4 regions of the Streptomyces nodosus genome follow, and region 1 is predicted to be linked to each of the others. Evidence: riboswitches for the same ligand, from Rfam matches in the RefSeq annotation. Region 1 holds a riboswitch; each other region holds the start of a gene.
What was found. Region 1 has a riboswitch for cobalamin ahead of CP978_RS31720 (CoA-acylating methylmalonate-semialdehyde dehydrogenase). Riboswitches for the same ligand answer to the same signal wherever they lie in the genome.
Positions count from the first base shown of each region.

Region 2: another riboswitch for cobalamin. It lies ahead of CP978_RS22510 (ribonucleoside-diphosphate reductase subunit alpha); the one in region 1 lies ahead of CP978_RS31720 (CoA-acylating methylmalonate-semialdehyde dehydrogenase).
Region 3: another riboswitch for cobalamin. It lies ahead of metE (5-methyltetrahydropteroyltriglutamate--homocysteine S-methyltransferase); the one in region 1 lies ahead of CP978_RS31720 (CoA-acylating methylmalonate-semialdehyde dehydrogenase).
Region 4: another riboswitch for cobalamin. It lies ahead of CP978_RS02795 (ABC transporter substrate-binding protein); the one in region 1 lies ahead of CP978_RS31720 (CoA-acylating methylmalonate-semialdehyde dehydrogenase).

Region 1 covers NZ_CP023747.1:7,122,285-7,126,747, reverse strand. Annotated here, with positions in the region: gene CP978_RS31725 (acyl-CoA dehydrogenase family protein) at 1-976, opposite strand, end outside; gene CP978_RS31720 (CoA-acylating methylmalonate-semialdehyde dehydrogenase) at 983-2,506, opposite strand; cobalamin riboswitch at 2,707-2,880, opposite strand; gene CP978_RS31715 (ECF transporter S component) at 2,920-3,744, opposite strand; gene CP978_RS31710 (ABC transporter ATP-binding protein) at 3,741-4,463, opposite strand, start outside.
Region 2 covers NZ_CP023747.1:4,968,342-4,972,804, reverse strand. Annotated here, with positions in the region: gene mctP (monocarboxylate uptake permease MctP) at 1-1,416, shown strand, start outside; gene CP978_RS22515 (GNAT family N-acetyltransferase) at 1,504-2,010, shown strand; cobalamin riboswitch at 2,073-2,210, shown strand; gene CP978_RS22510 (ribonucleoside-diphosphate reductase subunit alpha) at 2,331-4,463, shown strand, end outside.
Region 3 covers NZ_CP023747.1:6,870,411-6,874,873, forward strand. Annotated here, with positions in the region: gene metE (5-methyltetrahydropteroyltriglutamate--homocysteine S-methyltransferase) at 1-2,219, opposite strand, end outside; cobalamin riboswitch at 2,387-2,607, opposite strand; gene CP978_RS30520 (ABC transporter permease) at 3,086-4,463, shown strand, end outside.
Region 4 covers NZ_CP023747.1:543,915-548,377, forward strand. Annotated here, with positions in the region: gene CP978_RS02785 (SDR family NAD(P)-dependent oxidoreductase) at 1-685, opposite strand, end outside; gene CP978_RS02790 (acyltransferase family protein) at 934-2,256, shown strand; cobalamin riboswitch at 2,281-2,486, shown strand; gene CP978_RS02795 (ABC transporter substrate-binding protein) at 2,577-3,578, shown strand; gene CP978_RS02800 (FecCD family ABC transporter permease) at 3,575-4,463, shown strand, end outside.

The DNA of each region.
Region 1 (4,463 bases):
TGTCGGTGGCGAACCTCTTCGCCATGGCGCACAGATACGGCGCCTGGGGGTCGCCCGCGTCGAGTGCCTGGGCGGCCTGCCGCACCAGGGCGCGGGCGGCGGTCAGTTCGGTCGCCATGTCGGCGAGGCGGAAGCGCAGCGCCTGGGAGTCGAGCAGGCGCCGGCCGAAGGCCTCCCGGTCGGCGAGGTGGGCGAGGCTCCGGTCGAGGGCGCTGCGGGCGCCGCCCAGGGAGCAGGCGGCGATGCCGAGGCGGCCGCCGTTCAGGCCGTTCATCGCGATCCGGAAGCCCTCCCCCTCACGGCCCAGGAGCCGGTCGGCGGGCAGGCGTACGCCGTCCAGGACGACCTGGCGGGTGGGCTGGGCGTTCCAGCCCATCTTGCGTTCGTTGGGGCCGAAGGTGATGCCCGGGTCGTCCTTGTCGACCAGGAACGCGGAGACCCCGCTCGCGCCGGCGCCGCCGGTGCGGGCCATGACCACATAGACCTGGGAGGCGCCCGCCCCGGAGATGAACTGCTTCACCCCGGTGAGCACCCAGTGGTCGCCGTCGCGCACGGCCCGGGTGCTGAGGGCCGCCGCGTCCGAGCCGGCGCCCGGTTCGGTCAGGCAGTAGCTGGCGAGGTCGTCCGTCGCGCACAGCCTCGGCAGCCATCGTTCGCGTTGGGTGTCGTCACCGTAGCGGTCGATCATCCAGCCGACCATGTTGTGGATGGAGAGATAGGCCGCGATGGCGGGGCAGCCGGAGGCGAGGGTCTCGAAGATGAGGACGCCGTCGGTGCGGCTGAGTCCGGAGCCGCCGTGCTCCTCGCGGACGTAGATCCCGCCGAGGCCGAGCCCGGCGGCCTTGCGGAGCACATCGACGGGGAAGTGCTTGTCGCGGTCCCAGTCCAGGGCGTGCGGGGCCACATGGTCCTGGGTGAAGTCGAGGGTGGCCTCGACGAGGGCCTGCTGGTCCTCGGTGAGCAGGGTGCTGGTCATGGTCGCTCAGCCCATCGTGGGAATCGTGAAGCTGGCGCCTTCGCGCAGCCCGGCGGGCCAGCGGGAGGTGACGGTCTTGGTGCGGGTGTAGAAGCGGATGGAGTCCGGGCCGTGCTGGTTCAGATCGCCGAAACCGGAGCGCTTCCAGCCGCCGAAGGTGTGATAGGCGACCGGCACCGGGATGGGTACGTTGACGCCGACCATGCCGGTGTCGACGCGCCGGGTGAAGTCGCGGGCGGTGTCCCCGTCGCGGGTGAAGAGGGCGACGCCGTTGCCGAAGGGGTGTTCGCTGGGCAGGCGCAGGGCCTCCTCGTAGTCGGCGGCGCGGACCACGGACAGCACCGGGCCGAAGATCTCCTCCTGGTAGATACGCATCTGCGGGGTGACCCGGTCGAAGAGCGAGGCTCCGGCGAAGAAGCCGTTCTCATGGCCGGGGAACACGAAGTCCCGGCCGTCCACGACGAGTTCGGCGCCTTCCTCGACTCCGAGGTCGACATAGGAGCGGACCCGGTCCAGGGCGTCCCGGCCGACCAGCGGACCGAAGTCGGCCTGGGGGTCGTCGCTGCGGCCGATGCGCAGGGTGCCGATGCGTTCGGTGAGGCGTGCGACCAGGGCGTCGGCGGTGGCCTCGCCGACCGGGACGGCGACCGAGATCGCCATGCAGCGCTCGCCCGCCGAGCCGTATCCGGCGCCGATCAGGGCGTCCACGGCCTGGTCCAGGTCGGCGTCCGGCATCACGATCATATGGTTCTTGGCGCCGCCGAAGCACTGGGCCCGCTTGCCATGGGCGGCGGCGGTGGCATAGACGTGCGCGGCGATCGGCGTGGAGCCGACGAAGCCGAGGGCGGCGACGCGCGGGTCCTCCAGGAGGGTGTCGACGGCTTCCCGGGCGCCGTTGACCACATTGAGGACGCCGGGCGGCAGGCCCGCCTCCAGGAAGAGCTCGGCGAGCCGCAGCGGGACGGAGGGGTCACGCTCGGACGGCTTGAGGATGAAGGCGTTGCCGCAGGCCAGGGCGGGGGCGGCCTTCCAGAGGGGGATCATGGCGGGGAAGTTGAACGGGGTGATGCCGGCGACGACGCCGAGGGGTGCGCGCAGCGAGTGGACATCGATGCCGGTGCCCGCGTTGTCGGTGAACTCGCCCTTGAGCAGATGCGGGATACCGGCGGCGAACTCCACGACCTCCAGGCCGCGTTGGATGTCCCCGCGGGCGTCGGCGACCGTCTTGCCGTGCTCGGCGGACAGCAGCCGGGCCAGCGCGTCCTTCTCCTCCTCGACGAGCTGGAGGAAGCGCAGCAGGACCCGGGCGCGACGCTGTGGGTTCCACTCGCCCCACTCGCGCTGTGCCTCGACGGCGACGGCGATCGCCGCCTCGGTCTCGGCCCGGTCGGCGAGCGGCACCAGGGCCTGGACCTCGCCGGTGTTGGGGTCGTACACATCGCCGTAGGACCCCGAGGTCCCCGGGGTGTGCTTGCCGCCGACGAAGTGGGTCAGCTCGCGGACATCGGTGTGATCAAGTGGACGGATCATGGGTGCCTGCTCTCGTCAGGTGATCCGGGATGGCGCGGCGTACCGGCGCACGGGTGATGTGCGCGGCTCGCGCGGAACGCGTATGGCGTGGGAACCCTCAGGGGGTGACGGTGGGATTGCCTCTCGGGCAGTGCCGGTCGAGTCCGCCGGGGTCGTGAATGCGCACCGGTGCCATGCGTGTCAGCTCCATCCTCGTGGACAACACGGAACGTCCCGCGGCCGGTATCCTGACTCCCGGATCAGCGCGCGCCGTCCGCCTTCCCGACATCCTGCTCGTCAGTGGCGTCCTGCTCGACGGCGTGCTCCCCGGTCACAGTGGCGGGACCGTGCCGGAATCACACCGGCTTCCCTGCACCGCGGGCCTTTCCCTCCACTATATAGTTGGGCTTCCTAGTAATTCCATTAGTCCGCGCTCACCCGGTTCCGGAATCCGTCGGCCGGGGCTCCGTGAACCGCACCGGTGCCCGGAAGCGGGCACGGCGGGCGGCGCGCCGGAAGGTGGTCAGCACCGCCGGACCGACCAGTAGCACACACACGAAGTTGGTGACCGCCCGCCCGGTGTCCCAGCCCAGCGAAGTGGCCAGGTCGAAGGCGACATAGCGGTGCCACTGCTCGGTGAAAGGCAGCCCCGGGAGATAGGCGATGGAGCTGTTCGGGTCGAGGGAGAACGGCCAGAAGGAAAGGTTGAGCAGAAAGCCGAAGAGATAGCCGGAGAGCGATCCGTAGCCGGCCAGCATCAGGACCTCACGCCGGCCGCTCGCCCTGGGCAGCAACCCGGCGAGCATCCCGACGAAGGCGCAGCCGAACATCTGGTACGGCATCCAGGGCCCCACTCCCCCGGTGATCAGCGCCGAGGCGAACAGCGAGGTGCAGCCGAGGACGAAGCCGAAGCCGGGCCCGTAGACCCGTCCCGCCAGCACCAGGACGAAGAAGACGGTCTCGATGCCGGCGGTTCCGGCTCCCAGGGGGCGCAGGGCCGCGTTCACGGCGGAGAGGACGCCCAGCATGGCGAGCGCCTTGGAGTCGATGCCGCCCTCGGCGATCTCGGACAGCACCACGGCCAGGACCAGCACCAGCAGCACGCCGAAGATCAGCGGCGGGGCGTAGGCGGAGCCGAAGGTGCCCGGTGCGACGACGAACGGCCAGAAGAACGCCACGAGGCCCAGGAACGCGGCCAGTGTCATGACCACACCGGCGCGGGGAGTCAGCCGGATGGCGGTCCCGGTGGCTGTGCTCATGGGTGTGTTCCTCCCTCACTCTCGCCGGTCAGGGCCCGAGCGACCTGATCGACCGTCAGGAAGGGCAGCGGGAAAAGGATCTTCGCCGTCTGCGGGGCGAACGTCGGTGAGGAGACGATGACTTCGGCCGTCGGTCCGTCGGCCACCACGTCGCCCTCGGCCATGACGACCACCCGGTCGGCGGCGCGGGCGGCGAACTCGACGTCATGGGTGGAGATCACGACCGCCCGGCCCTCGGCGGCGAGGGTGTCGACGATGCCGATCAGCTCCGTCTTGGCACGGTAGTCCAGGCCCCGGGTCGGCTCGTCCAGGAGGACGACCCGGGGCGCGGCGGAGAGCTGGACGGCGAGGACGAGCGCGAGCTTCTGCCCCTCCGACAGGTCCCGCGGGTGGGTGGCGTCGTCGATGCCGGGCGCGAGCCGGTCGAGGAGGGCGCGGGCCTTCACCAGGGTCCCCGATTCGGCGTCCGCCTGGTCGAGTTCCTGGCGGACGCTCTCCAGATAGAGCAGATCTGCGGGGGTCTGCGGGACCAGTCCGACGAGTCGGCGGGCCTCCGCGGCCGACACGGTGTGCGGGTCCGTCCCACCCTGGCCGTCGGTGACTTTCACCGTCCCGGCCCGGCGCGGGCCGGAGCCCTGCAGGGCCCACAGCAGGGATGATTTGCCTGATCCGTTGCGGCCCATCAGCGCGGTGACCTCACCTGCGTGCAGATCGAGGTC
Region 2 (4,463 bases), 2.2 Mb from region 1:
CCCGCGGCGATCTACGCGGCCGGTGCCTCCGGCTTCTTCGCGGTGCCGTACACCATCCTGGTCTACCCGCTGATCTTCACCTTCCTGCCGCGGCTGTGGTCGGTCTCGCACCGCCACGGATACGTCACGACCTCGGACTTCGTGCGCGGCCGCTTCGGTTCGAAGAGCCTGTCACTGGCGATGGCGGTCACCGGCATCCTGGCGACCATGCCCTATATCGCCCTCCAGCTGGTCGGCATCCAGGCGGTGCTGGACGTGATGGGGGTGGGCGGCGGTGACGACACCAACCGGTTCGTGAAGGACCTGCCGCTGCTGATCGCCTTCGGCGTGCTGGCGGCGTACACCTACTCGTCGGGGCTGCGGGCGCCCGCCCTGATCGCGTTCGTGAAGGACACGCTGATCTACATCGTCATCGCGGTGGCGATCATCTACATCCCGATCAAGCTGGGCGGCTTCGACGCGGTCTTCAGCAAGGCGGGCGAGGCGTTCAGCCAGGTCAACCCGGCGACCGGCAAACCGCGCGGGGCCCTGGCGCCACCGGAGGCGGGCCAGTGGACCTATGCCACCCTGGCCCTGGGCTCCGCGCTCGCGCTGTTCATGTACCCGCACTCGATCACCGCGACCCTGTCGTCCAGGAGCCGTGAGGTGATCCGCCGCAACACCACGATCCTGCCGATCTACTCGCTGATGCTGGGGCTGCTGGCGCTGCTGGGGTTCATGGCGATCGCGGCGGGGGTCAAGGTCGACAACGGGCAGCTGGCCATCCCGCAGCTCTTCGAGAACATGTTCCCGGACTGGTTCGCGGGCGTGGCGTTCGCGGCGATCGGCATCGGGGCACTGGTGCCGGCGGCCATCATGTCCATCGCGGCCGCGAACCTCTTCACCCGCAACATCTACAAGGACTTCATCAACCCGGCCGCCACCGCCCGTCAGGAGACCAGGGTCTCCAAGATCGTGTCGCTGCTGGTGAAGGTGGGCGCCCTGGTCTTCGTCCTCACCATGGACAAGACGGTGGCCATCAACTTCCAGCTGCTCGGCGGCATCTGGATCCTGCAGACCTTCCCGGCCCTGGTCGGCGGTCTGTTCACCCGCTGGTTCCACCGCTGGGCACTGCTGGCGGGCTGGGCGGTCGGCATGGTCTACGGCACGGTCGCCGCGTACGGGGTCGCCTCCCCGACCCAGAAGCACTTCGGGGGCTCGGCGAAGGAGATCCCGGGCATCGGTGAGATCGGTTACATCGGCCTGACCGCGTTCGTGCTGAACGTCGTGGTCACCGTGGTGCTGACCTTCGTCCTGAAGGCCCTCAAGGCCCCCGAGGGCGTCGACGAGACCAGGCCGGACGACTACACGGCGGACGCGGGCGACCCGCACGTCCAGGTGGAACTGCCACCGGCCACCGCCGGGTCTTCCCACTAGTGCCTGTCGGGGCACTAGGTGCGAGGCGTCGGGCCGTCGGTGGAATCCGGCGGCCCGACGGCATTCCGGTCGTGCAGACTCGGCCGTATGGACATCATCATCAGACCGGCCACCCCCGACGAGTACGAGACCCTCGGCGAGATCACCGCCCGGGCCTACCTCCGGGACGGACTGCTCGACTTCGGGGACGACGACGCCTATCTGGGTGAGCTGAGGAACGTCGCCAAGCGGGCCGCAGCCGCCGAGGTGCTGGTCGCCGTCGAGCGGGACCGGGTGCTCGGCGGGGTGACCTTCGTGCCGGACGGCGGACCCATGGCCGACATCGCCGGCCCCGGGGAGGCCGAGATGCGGATGCTCGCCGTCGACCACGCCGCCCGCGGGCGCGGGATCGGCGAGGCCCTCGTGCGCGCCTGTGTGGAGCGCGCCAGGGCCGTGCCAGGGCAAAGGGGCCTGGTGCTGTCCACCCAGCGCTCCATGCACACCGCCCACCGCATCTATGAACGCCTCGGATTCACCCGCTCACCGGACCGCGACTGGAACCCTCTGCCCCACCTGGACGACCTCACCCTTCTCACCTATCAGTTGACACTCTGACACACTCCGGAACCGATGCGGCACAACATCTGGGGGTGCCACCGCGACCCGGCACAAGATGTATGCTCGTGCTCGCTGTCGCCGCAGGGGAATCCGGTGCGAATCCGGAACTGTCCCGCAACGGTGTACTTGTGCGTGTTCGCCCCCGAGGTGTGCGCCCGAGCGTCAGTCCGAGGACCTGCCGACAGCGCGCCCGGCCGTCCGGCCCGGGCGCTGCCGTCCGGGCCTCGTGGAGTGGGCCGGCGGACACGACGCCGCGCGCGCTCGTGGCTGCCCCCTGCCCTCCGCCGGGCCCCGTGCCGAGCGAGGGAGAGCCCCACGTGACCATCGCGCCAGCCGATCCGGCTTCAGCGACACCGTCCATGACGTCGACGGTGGCAGACGGTCCCGGTACCGCACTGCTGCGGACCCTGACCGAGCTGACCGCCGACCTCCCCGACGCCGACCCCGGCCGGGTCGCCGCCGCCGCGCTGCGCGGCCGGTCCGCCCGTGCGGACGAGGCGGAGCTGCGCGAGCTGGCCACGGAGGCCGCCGCGGGACTCATCTCCGAGGACCCCGCCTACTCCCGGCTGGCGGCCCGGCTGCTGACGATCGCGATCCGGGCCGAGGCCGCCTCGCAGGGCGTCGCCTCCTTCACGGGCTCCATCTCCGTCGGGCACCGCGAGGGCCTGATCGCCGACCGCACCGCGGAGTTCGTGCGCCTGCACGCCTCCCGCCTGGACGCGCTGATCGACGAGGGGGCCGACGACCGCTTCGGCTACTTCGGCCTGCGCACCCTGCACAGCCGCTACCTCCTGCGGCACCCGATCACCCGCAAGGTCATCGAGACGCCTCAGCACTTCATGCTGCGGGTGGCCTCCGGCCTCGCCGAGGACGACAGCGCCCGTGCCGTGGACGAGGTCGCCGCGCTCTACGGGCTGATGAGCCGTCTGGACTATCTGCCCTCCTCCCCCACCCTCTTCAACTCCGGCACCCGGCACCCGCAGATGTCCTCCTGCTATCTGCTGGACTCCCCGCTGGACGAGCTGGACTCCCTCTACGAGCGCTACCACCAGGTCGCCCGCCTGTCCAAGCACGCCGGCGGCATCGGCCTCTCGTACTCCCGCATCCGCTCCCGCGGCTCCCTGATCCGGGGCACCAACGGGCACTCCAACGGCATCGTCCCGTTCCTGAAGACCCTGGACGCCTCGGTCGCCGCGGTGAACCAGGGCGGGCGCCGCAAGGGTGCCGCCGCCGTCTATCTGGAGACCTGGCACTCCGACATCGAGGAGTTCCTGGAGCTGCGCGACAACACCGGCGAGGACGCCCGCCGTACGCACAACCTCAATCTGGCGCACTGGATCCCGGACGAGTTCATGCGCCGGGTCGACTCCGACGGGACCTGGTCGCTGTTCTCCCCGTCCGATGTGCCGGAACTGGTCGACCTCTGGGGCGAGGAGTTCGACGCCGCCTACCGCAAGGCGGAGGCGGCGGGCCTGGCGAAGAAGACGATGCCGGCCCGGGACCTGTACGGCCGGATGATGCGCACCCTCGCCCAGACCGGCAACGGCTGGATGACCTTCAAGGACGCCGCCAACCGCACCGCCAACCAGACGGCCGAGCCGGGCCATGTCGTGCACTCCTCCAACCTCTGCACGGAGATCCTGGAGGTCACCAACGACGACGAGACCGCGGTCTGCAACCTGGGCTCCGTCAACCTGGGCGCGTTCGTCGACCCGGCGAAGGACGACATGGACTGGGAGCGGCTGGACGCCACCGTGCGCACCGCCGTCACCTTCCTCGACCGCGTCGTCGACATCAACTTCTACCCGACCGAGCAGGCCCGGCACTCCAACGCCCAGTGGCGTCCCGTCGGCCTGGGCGCCATGGGTCTGCAGGACGTCTTCTTCCAACTGCGCCTGCCCTTCGACTCCCCCGAGGCCAGGAAGCTCTCCACCCGGATCGCCGAGCGCATCATGCTCGCCGCCTACGAGGCCTCCGCCGACCTCGCCGAGCGCAACGGCACGCCGCCCTCCTGGGAGAAGACCCGCGCGGCCCGGGGCGTGCTGCACCCGGACCACTACGGCGTCGAGCCCACCTGGCCGGAGCGCTGGGCGGCCCTGCGGGAGCGCGTCGCGACCGTCGGCATGCGCAACACGCTGCTGCTGGCCATCGCCCCGACCGCGACCATCGCCTCCATCGCCGGTGTCTACGAGTGCATCGAGCCGCAGGTCTCCAACCTGTTCAAGCGCGAGACCCTGTCCGGTGAGTTCCTCCAGGTCAACTCGTATCTGGTGAAGGACCTCAAGGCGCTCGGCGTCTGGGACGCCCGCACCCGTGAGGCGCTGCGCGAGGCCAACGGCTCGGTGCAGGACTTCGTCTGGATCCCCGAGGACGTACGGAAGCTGTACCGCACGGCGTGGGAGATCCCGCAGCGCGGCCTGATCGACATGGCGGCCGCCCGGACCCCGTAT
Region 3 (4,463 bases), 250 kb from region 1:
TCGGGGTTGACCCACAGCCGCTCTGCGGGGATGGCCTCCAGACCGGTGCGCAGCAGTTCGGCGGCCTCCTCGCTGCCGGGCACCCGGGGGGAGTGGATGTCGTACACACCGGGTCCGGCCTCGCGCGGGTAGCCGTGCGCGGCCAGTTCGCGGGCGACCTGCATATGCGAGCGGGCGGCCTCGAGGCTGATGACATCGGCGTCGAGGTCGTCGATGGCCCGCACGATGTCGCCGAACTCGGCGTAGCACATATGGGTGTGGATCTGGGTGTCCGGACGGACCCCGCCGGTGGTGAGCCGGAACGCCTCCGTCGCCCAGGCGAGATAGGCCTCGCGCTCGTCGGCGCGCAGCGGCAGGGTCTCCCGCAGCGCGGGCTCGTCGACCTGGATCACGGAGGTCCCGGCCGTCTCCAGGTCCTCGACCTCGTCGCGCAGGGCGAGCGCCACCTGGCGGGCGGTCTCGGCCAGGGGCTGGTCGTCCCGTACGAAGGACCAGGCGAGCATGGTGACCGGCCCGGTGAGCATGCCCTTGACCGGGCGGTCCGTCAGGGACTGGGCGTAGGTCGTCCAGCGCACCGTCATCGGCTCGGGCCGTGAGATGTCACCGGCCAGGACCGGCGGGCGCACATACCGGGTGCCGTAGGACTGGACCCAGCCGTGCCGGGTGGCGAGATAGCCGGTGAGCTGCTCGGCGAAGTACTGGACCATGTCGTTGCGCTCGGCCTCGCCGTGCACCAGCACGTCCAGCCCGGTCTTCTCCTGGAAGGCGATGACCTCCCGGATCTCGGCCTTGATGCGCTCCTCGTACTCGGGCGTGCCGATGCGCCCGGTGCGCAGGTCGGCGCGGGCGGAGCGCAGCTCACCGGTCTGCGGGAAGGAGCCGATCGTGGTGGTGGGCAGCAACGGCAGGCCGAGGTGGGCGCGCTGGGCGGCGGAGCGCTCGGCGTAGGGCTGCGAGCGGCGCGCGTCGGCGTCGGTGACGGCCGCGGCGCGGGCCCGGACGGCCGGGTCGTGGGTGATGGGGGAGTCGGCGCGGGAGGCCAGATCGGCCCGGTTGGCCGACAGTTCGGCGGCGATGGCGTCCGTGCCGTGGGAGAGGCCCTTGGCGAGGGTGACGATCTCGTCGGTCTTCTGCCGGGCGAAGGCGAGCCAGCGCCGGATCTGCGGCTCGATGTCGTGCTCGGTGCTCGCGTCGAGAGGGACGTGCAGCAAGGAGCAGGAGGCCGACACATCGACCCGGTCGGCCAGACCCAGCAGGGTGCCGAGCGTGGACAGGGACTTCTCCAGGTCGTTGACCCAGATGTTGCGGCCGTTGACGATGCCGGCGACCAGCCGCTTGCCGGGGAGCCCGCCGACGGCGGCGAGCGCGTCCAGGTTGGCGGCGGCGGACTCGGTGAAGTCCAGGGCGAGGCCCTCGACCGGGGCCTTGGCGAGCACCGGCAGGGCGTCGCCCAGCCGGTCGAAGTAGGAGGCGACCAGCAGCTTCGGCCGCTCGGTGAGCGCGCCGAGGCCCTGGTAGGCGCGCGCGGCGGCATCCAGTTCGCCCGGGGTGCGGTCCTGCACCAGGGCCGGCTCGTCGAGCTGTACCCACTCGGCGCCCGCCGCCCGCAGATCGGCCAGCACCTCCGCGTACACGGGCAGCAGCCGGTCGAGAAGGGAGAGCGGCTCGAAGTCGGCGGCCACACCGGGCGCGGGCTTGGCCAGCAGAAGATAGGTGACGGGGCCGACGAGGACCGGCCGGGCCGAAAGACCCAGCGCGCGGGCCTCCGCCAGCTCTGCGACCTGCCGGGCGGAGTCCGCCGTGAACACCGTGTCCGGGCCCAGCTCCGGGACCAGATAGTGGTAGTTGGTGTCGAACCACTTGGTCATCTCCAGCGGCGCGACCTCCTGGGTGCCGCGCGCCATCGCGAAGTAGCCGTCCAGCGCGTCCGCCTCGACGGCGGCCCGGTGGCGCTCGGGGATCGCGCCGACCATGACCGTGGTGTCCAGGACATGGTCGTAGTACGAGAAGTCACCGGTCGGCACCTCGTGGAGGCCGGCCTCGGCGAGCTGCCGCCAGTTGTCGGTGCGCAGTCCGGCCGCGGTGGCCTTCAGGGCGTCGGCGGTGACGCGGCCCTTCCAGTAGCCCTCGATCGCCTTCTTCAGTTCCCGGTCCGGGCCCTGCCGGGGGTAGCCGTACACGGTGGCCCGTGCTGCCGCGTCTGCGGACTTGATGGTCACGGAGATCTCCTTCGCGAGATGAATCCCTGAGATCCCGGGGACGGGACGAGAACGCGAAGGGGTGACGAACGGGACACCGTGATCGTGTGCGACACGCACACGGTCATCGGTCCTGTCCGTACGCCGACCCGCCCTCGAAGGTCACCGGGATGTCCGCGCACGAGTGGTTCGCACACGGTCAGCGGGCAGGTCTTCGGACTCGCGGGCGCGTCCTCGTCGAGAGGACACCTAGTGGCCGTCGCTTCCCAGGCCCTTCTCACGGGGCCCAGTGCGTATGACGGCGGTCGTTCCCGCTCACCGCTGCGGGGCAGTCCCGGATTCCCACCGGGTTCCCTCTTGCGACGCTCCCGCCTGGCTGACGGGGCGAACCAGCTGCACCGGTCAGCGTACGGGGCCGGATGCGGTAGGTCGGGCAACCGTCCGGCATACGGACGCGAGGATGGGACAGGTGGGCGGACGCCGGGCTCCGCCCGTCGGCGGCCGGCGAGCGATGTGATGGGACCACGGCGACCTGGATATTTGCGTATGGACGCAATGACGGGCACACTCTTGGAGTCGGGTCCCGCGTGCCTCCCGGCACGACCGGGGCGGAGCCACATCACGAAGGGGAGGCAGCCATGGGTGCAGACCCTCCCAGTCCACGCTGCCTTCCGGGCACGCGCTGACTCTTCCCGTCCGGGCCGATCGGCCCTCGTTCTTGCGCCGGATACGGCCCCGGTCCCGGTGAGGCGATGGTGACCGCCCGTGCGCATATCCCTTCCTTACCTGTTTTTCCCATGCTGCCTGAGTGACTTTGTTCCGCCGCCGGAGTGTCCGTCGCGGTCGGGCCGTGTCGTCCTGCCCAGGCTGGGGGTGGAGGTTTCGTGATGTCGTTCCGTACGGACACCAGGCCGGCCGAGGCGTTGGCGCGTACCCCGGTGGCGGCCGGGCCGCCCAGGCGTCTGTCGCAGCTCACCTGGGTGGACGCGGCGGTCGCCGCCGCGGTCCTGGTCCTGCTCTATGTCGTGCTCCGGGTGGGCCAGGGCACCACGGTCGCCTTCAACAGCCGGCAGAACGTGCACATCGACACGGACCCGTCGCAGCTGCCCTACGACGCGGCGCGTTCCCTGCTGCGGATGTTCGCCGCACTGGCGCTGTCGATCGCCTTCACCTTCGGCTACGCCTATGCCGCGGCCAAGAGCCGCCGGCTGGAGCGGATCCTGATCCCCGCCCTCGACATCCTGCAGTCGGTGCCGGTGCTGGGCTTTCTGACCGTGGCGGTGTCCGGGTTCATCGCCCTGTTCCCCGGCTCGATGCTGGGGCTGGAGTGCGCGTCGATCTTCGCTATCTTCACCTCCCAGGCGTGGAACATGACCTTCGGTTTCTACTCCTCTCTCACCTCGCTGCCGCGTGAACTCGACGAGCTGTCACGCTCGTTCCGCTTCACCCGGTGGATGCGGTTCTGGAAGGTGGAGCTGCCCGCCGGGATGATCGGCCTGGTCTGGAACGGCATGATGAGCTTCGGCGGCGGCTGGTTCTTCCTGGTCGCCTCGGAGGCGATCAGCGTCAACAACCAGCAGTACTCCCTGCCGGGCGTCGGCTCCTACGCCGGCGCCGCCATCGCCGACGGAGACCTGGGCAAGGTCGGCTGGGCGATCCTCGCCATGGCGGTGATGGTCATCGGGGTGAACTTCCTGTTCTGGCGCCCGCTGACCGCCTGGGCGGAGAAGTTCAAGAACGAACAGTCCGAGGCGAACGAGGTCCAGCGCTCCGTGGTCCTGGACTTCCTGCGCCGCTCGCACTGGCCGCGGCTGCTGGGGCGGGCACTGGGCCCGCTGGGACGGCAGCTGAACCGGGCCGGGCGGGTGTTCGGCACCGACGACCGGCCGCTGGCCGTCGACCCGGTGCGGCGGCGCGCCGGGGACGTGTGCTTCGCCGTGGGGGCGGGCGGGCTGATCCTGTGGGGTCTGACCGACCTCGGGCACTACCTCTACGACCGCACCGGCCTGGGTGTCTTCGGCGAACCGCTGCTGCTGGGCCTGGCCACCTTCGCCCGCGTGGTGCTGCTGGTGGCGGTGGCGACCGTGATCTGGGTGCCGATCGGTGTGAAGATCGGCTTCTCGCCCCGGCTGACCCGCATCGCCCAGCCCGTGGTCCAGGTGCTGGCGTCCTTCCCGGCGAACTTCCTCTTCCCGCTCGCGGTGTGGTTCTTCCTGAGGACCGGACTGTCCATCAACCTCGGCGGCACGCTGCTGATGGCACTGG
Region 4 (4,463 bases), 6.6 Mb from region 1:
CGGCCACGATCTCGTCGGTGGTGGCGACGCGGGCGATCGGCACTGTCGTGGCCAGTCGGGCCGCGCGGTCGGTGTCGGTCTCCCCGGGGCGCAGCGACATGCCGGTGTCGGTGGCGCCGGGGCTCACCGCGTTGATACGTACGTTGTCCTTGATGTGGTCCAGGGCGGCGACCCGGGTGAGGGTGCTCACGGCGGCCTTGGAGGCGGCGTAGGCGGCCATGCCGGGGCGGCGGCCGTGATAGCCGATGTTGGACGCGGTGTTGACGATGACGCCGCCGCCGTTGGCCCGCATATGGGCGATCTCCTGCTGCATGCTGTGCAGGACACCGTTCAGATTGACGTCCAGCACGGAGTGCCACACCGCCAGGTCCAGATCGCCGACCGGGGTGGGTTTGCCGAAGACGCCGGCGTTGTTGTGCGCGATATGCAGGCCGCCGTGGCGCTCCACCGTGGTGCGGACCAGACGCTCCATGTCCTCGGGCCGGGTGACGTCGGCGACGACCGCTTCGGCGGTGCCGCCGTCCTCCTCGTCGACGAGTCGCACGGTCTCCTCGATGGACTCGAGCCGGGCGCCGGCGGCGACCACGGTGGCGCCCTCACGGGCGAAAGCCCTGGCGCCGGCCCGGCCGATGCCGGATCCCGCGCCGGTGACGACGACGACCTTGTCCTTGAAACGGGCGGTCATGGGGGAAGCTCCTCGGTACCTGTCGTAGCGGACGGAATTACTTTGTCAGGCGGCCATGGCTCACCGCTTCAGGGTTCGAGGGAGAAAGCGTCGAGCGCCCCCCCGTGGATTCCCGTCGTGGGCAGGGGACTTGGCGTCGTCGGCGAACAGCCGTCGGCCACCCCTCCGGGTGTCGTGGCGGGCACGGATTGGTTGCGGTGCGGAGTTCTCGTCATGCTGCCGCCCGGGTGTGCGGCAGCATGACGAGCATGGGCAGAGACCGTTATGTCGACTTCTTGCGTGCGTGGGCGATCGTCCTGGTGGTGCTCGGCCACTGGCTGATCACCGGCCTGGTCCGGGAGAGCGACGGACGGATCACCGCGCCCGAGTTGTTGGCGACGGTCCCTTGGACGCAGTGGCTGACTCTGGGCTTTCAGATCATGCCGCTGTTCTTCCTGGCCGGCGGTCACGCCGCGGGGGGCTCCTGGTCGCGGGCGCGCGCGGCGGGTGGTTCCGCGGCCGGCTGGGTGGGACGGCGGTCGTTGCGGCTGCTGCTTCCGGCGGGCGCCTACAGCGGTCTTGTGCTGCTCGCCGTCGGGATCTGTGCGGCGGTCGGTGTGGATGCGGGCACGCTTGCGCTCGTGGGCTGGGCGATGGGCATGCAGTTCTGGTTCCTTCCGGTGTACCTGCTGCTCAGTGCCCTGACGCCGCCGCTGTATGCGGCACATCGGCGCTGGGGGCTGCGCGCCGCCGTGGTCATGGGCATGGGGGCCGCGGCCGTCGGGGTGCTGGTGGTGACGGTGCACGCGCCGTTTGCCGGTCTGGTCAACTACGTCCTGGTGTGGGGCGTGGCCTATCAGTTGGGCTTCTGCTGGCGGGACGGTCTGCTGACGCGTCGTCGGCGGGTGCCGGCCGCGATGGCGGTGGGCGGTGGGGCGGCGTTCGCGGCGCTGGTCGGTCTCGGGCCGTTCCCGGTCAGTCTGATCCTTGTGACGGGGCAGACGCCCAGCAACACCGACCCGCCGTCGCTGGCGATGCTGGCGTGGGTGGTGGCCCAGACCGGCGTGTGTCTGCTGGTCGCGCCAGCCGTGCGGAGGCTTCTGGACCGCGCGTGGGTGTGGCGTCTGGTGCGGCCGGTCGGCGGTGCGAGCCTGACGCTGTATCTGTGGCACATGCTGCCGGTGCTGGTCGTGGCCGCCGCGTTCTACCTGACCGACCTCGCGCCCGAGCCCGTCTTCGGGTCCGCCGGGTGGTGGGCGCTGCGGGTGCCGTGGCTGCTGGTGCTCGGGCTTGTGCTCGCCGGTCTCGCGGCGGCGCTGCGACCGCTGGAGCGGAAGCTGGCCACGCTGTACGAACGGACCCGCCCGGATGCCGGTCTGCGCCGCTCCTGGCCGCTGTGGCTCGGCCTCGCCGTGAACGTCGCCGCCCTGTCCCGCTTCGCCGTGCAGGGATTCGCGTACGAGGGTCGCTTCCCGGTGCTGCCCTCGCTGGGTCTCGTCCTGGGAATGGGGCTGTTGCTGCTGCCGGGCCGGAGCCGGACGGTGCCGGAGCGTCCCGTGCGGCGCGAGGCCGACCTGGAGGAGGCCGCCTGATCCGGTGGCCGCAGCACGGGGCTGATAGCGTGTCGCCGCCGTGGTGTACGGGAAACCGGTCGAAAGCCGGTGCGGCCCTCGCCACTGTAGCTGCGGAGTTCCGCGGCCCTCGCCGACCGCTCCACGGAGCGGTCGGGGCCACTGGGTGGATCGGGAACGAGCCGTCCGGGAAGGCCGGCCGTGGAATGTCGATGCAGAAGCCAGGAGACCGGTCACGGCGCGACATGTTCCACGAGGGTTTTGGAGAACACGTGCCCAGCGGTCCCCTGCGTCCGTTTCGATCTCGACGGTCCATACGTCCCACGCGTCCCACGCGTCCGGTGCGTTCGGCGCGCTCCGGTCTCGCCGCCGCGGCGCTCCTGCTCGTCGGTGCGCTCGGCGCCTGCACGGGCGCACCCGCGGCCGACGAGTCCGCCGCCACGTCCGGGAGCGGCCGGCCCGCGCCGGTGAGCGTGAGCAGCTGCGGCGTCACCACGACCGTCGCGGCACCCCCCAACCGGCTGGTCACCCTGAACCAGGGCGCCACCGAAGTGGCCCTGGCACTCGGCCTGGAGTCCCGGATGGCCGGAACGGCCTACCTGGACGACGCTATCCCGGCGAAGTGGAAGGCGGCCTACGACAGCGTCCCGGTGCTGGCCAAGGAGTACCCGAGCAAGGAAAAGCTCCTGGCGGCGCACCCGGACTTCCTCTACGCCTCCTACTCCAGCGCGTTCACCGACAAGGTGGCGGGCACTCAGGCGGAGCTGAGAACCGAGGGCATCGCGTCGTATCTGTCGAGGCTCGGCTGCCCCGGCGGCAAGCAGGCGCCGCCGCCGTCCTTCCAGACGGTGTGGGACGAACTGGCCGACGTCGCCGAGGTCTTCGGTGTCGCGCCGCGTGCGGCCGCCCTCCAGAAGGAGCAGAAGCGGCAGCTCTCCGCGCTCGAGGCCACGGCGGCGGGCAAGGGCCTGAAGGTGTTCTGGTACGACTCGGACACCAAGACCCCCTACGTCGGTGCCGGCCACGGCGGCCCCCAGCTGCTGCTCGACGCCGTAGGCGCCCGCAACGTCTTCGGCGCGCTGCCCGGTGGCTGGCAGCACGCGAGCTGGGAGAAGGTGATCGCCGCGGACCCGGACGTCATCGTGCTCGCGGACGCCGACCGGGACACCGCACAGTCCAAGATCGACTATCTGGAGCACGATCCTGTGCTGAGCAAGCTCACGGCTGTCCGGCACCATGCCTTCGTGGTCGTGCCGTTCTCCGAGACGACACCCGGTGTACTGCTCGCCGACGGCGCCGCCCGGCTCTCGGCCGGTCTCAGCAAGGTGCACCCGCGTTCATGACCGCGGCCGACCGCATCGCCGCACGGCCGGCAGGCCCGAGTCGTGCGGCGGTGGCCCTGGCCGTCGCTGCGGTCCTGCTGCCGGCCGTCGCCCTGGCCGGCCTCGCCGTGGGATCCGTCCATGAGCCGCCGGGCGTGGTGGCCGACGTAGTCCTGCGCCGGCTCGGCCTCGGCAGCGCCCCGGTCACGCTGCTGGACGACCAGATCGTCTGGCAGCTGCGGCTGCCCCGGGTCCTGGGGGCCGCGGCGACGGGCGCGGGCCTCGCGATGTGCGGCGCGGTGCTGCAGACCCTGACGGGGAACGATCTGGCAGACCCCTATCTGCTCGGAATCTCCGACGGGGCGGCCGTCGGCGCGGTCACCGTGATCGTCCTCGGCGTCGGAGCCACCGGCGCCGCGGCCACCGGCGCGCTCTCGGCGGCCGCCTTCGTGGGCGCCCTGCTCGCGGTGGTCGTCGTGCTGACCCTGGCCGGTGCGCGCACCTGGTCCCTGCCGGCCGCTCGGACCGTGCTGGCCGGTATCGCGGTGGGGCAGATGTGCGCCGCGTACACCTCGTTCGTGGTGCTGGTCCTCGGCGACCGCGATGCCGCGCGGGGCGTCATGGAGTGGACGCTGGGCTCGGTGGCCGGCGTGCGGTGGCACACGGCGCTCTTCCTGACCGCGGTGGCCGTCCTCGGCACGCTGGTCATGGTCACGGCCGCCCGGGACCTGGACGCGTTCGCGTTCGGTGAGACCGCGGCCCGCTCCTTCGGCGTCCCTGTCGAACGTGTCCGCTGGGCCCTGATCGCCACGGCCGCGCTGGTGACCGCGTGTCTGGTCGCCCACACCGGGGTCATCGGATTCGTCGGCCTGGTCGTACCGCATGTCGTCCGCCTGGTCTGCGGCC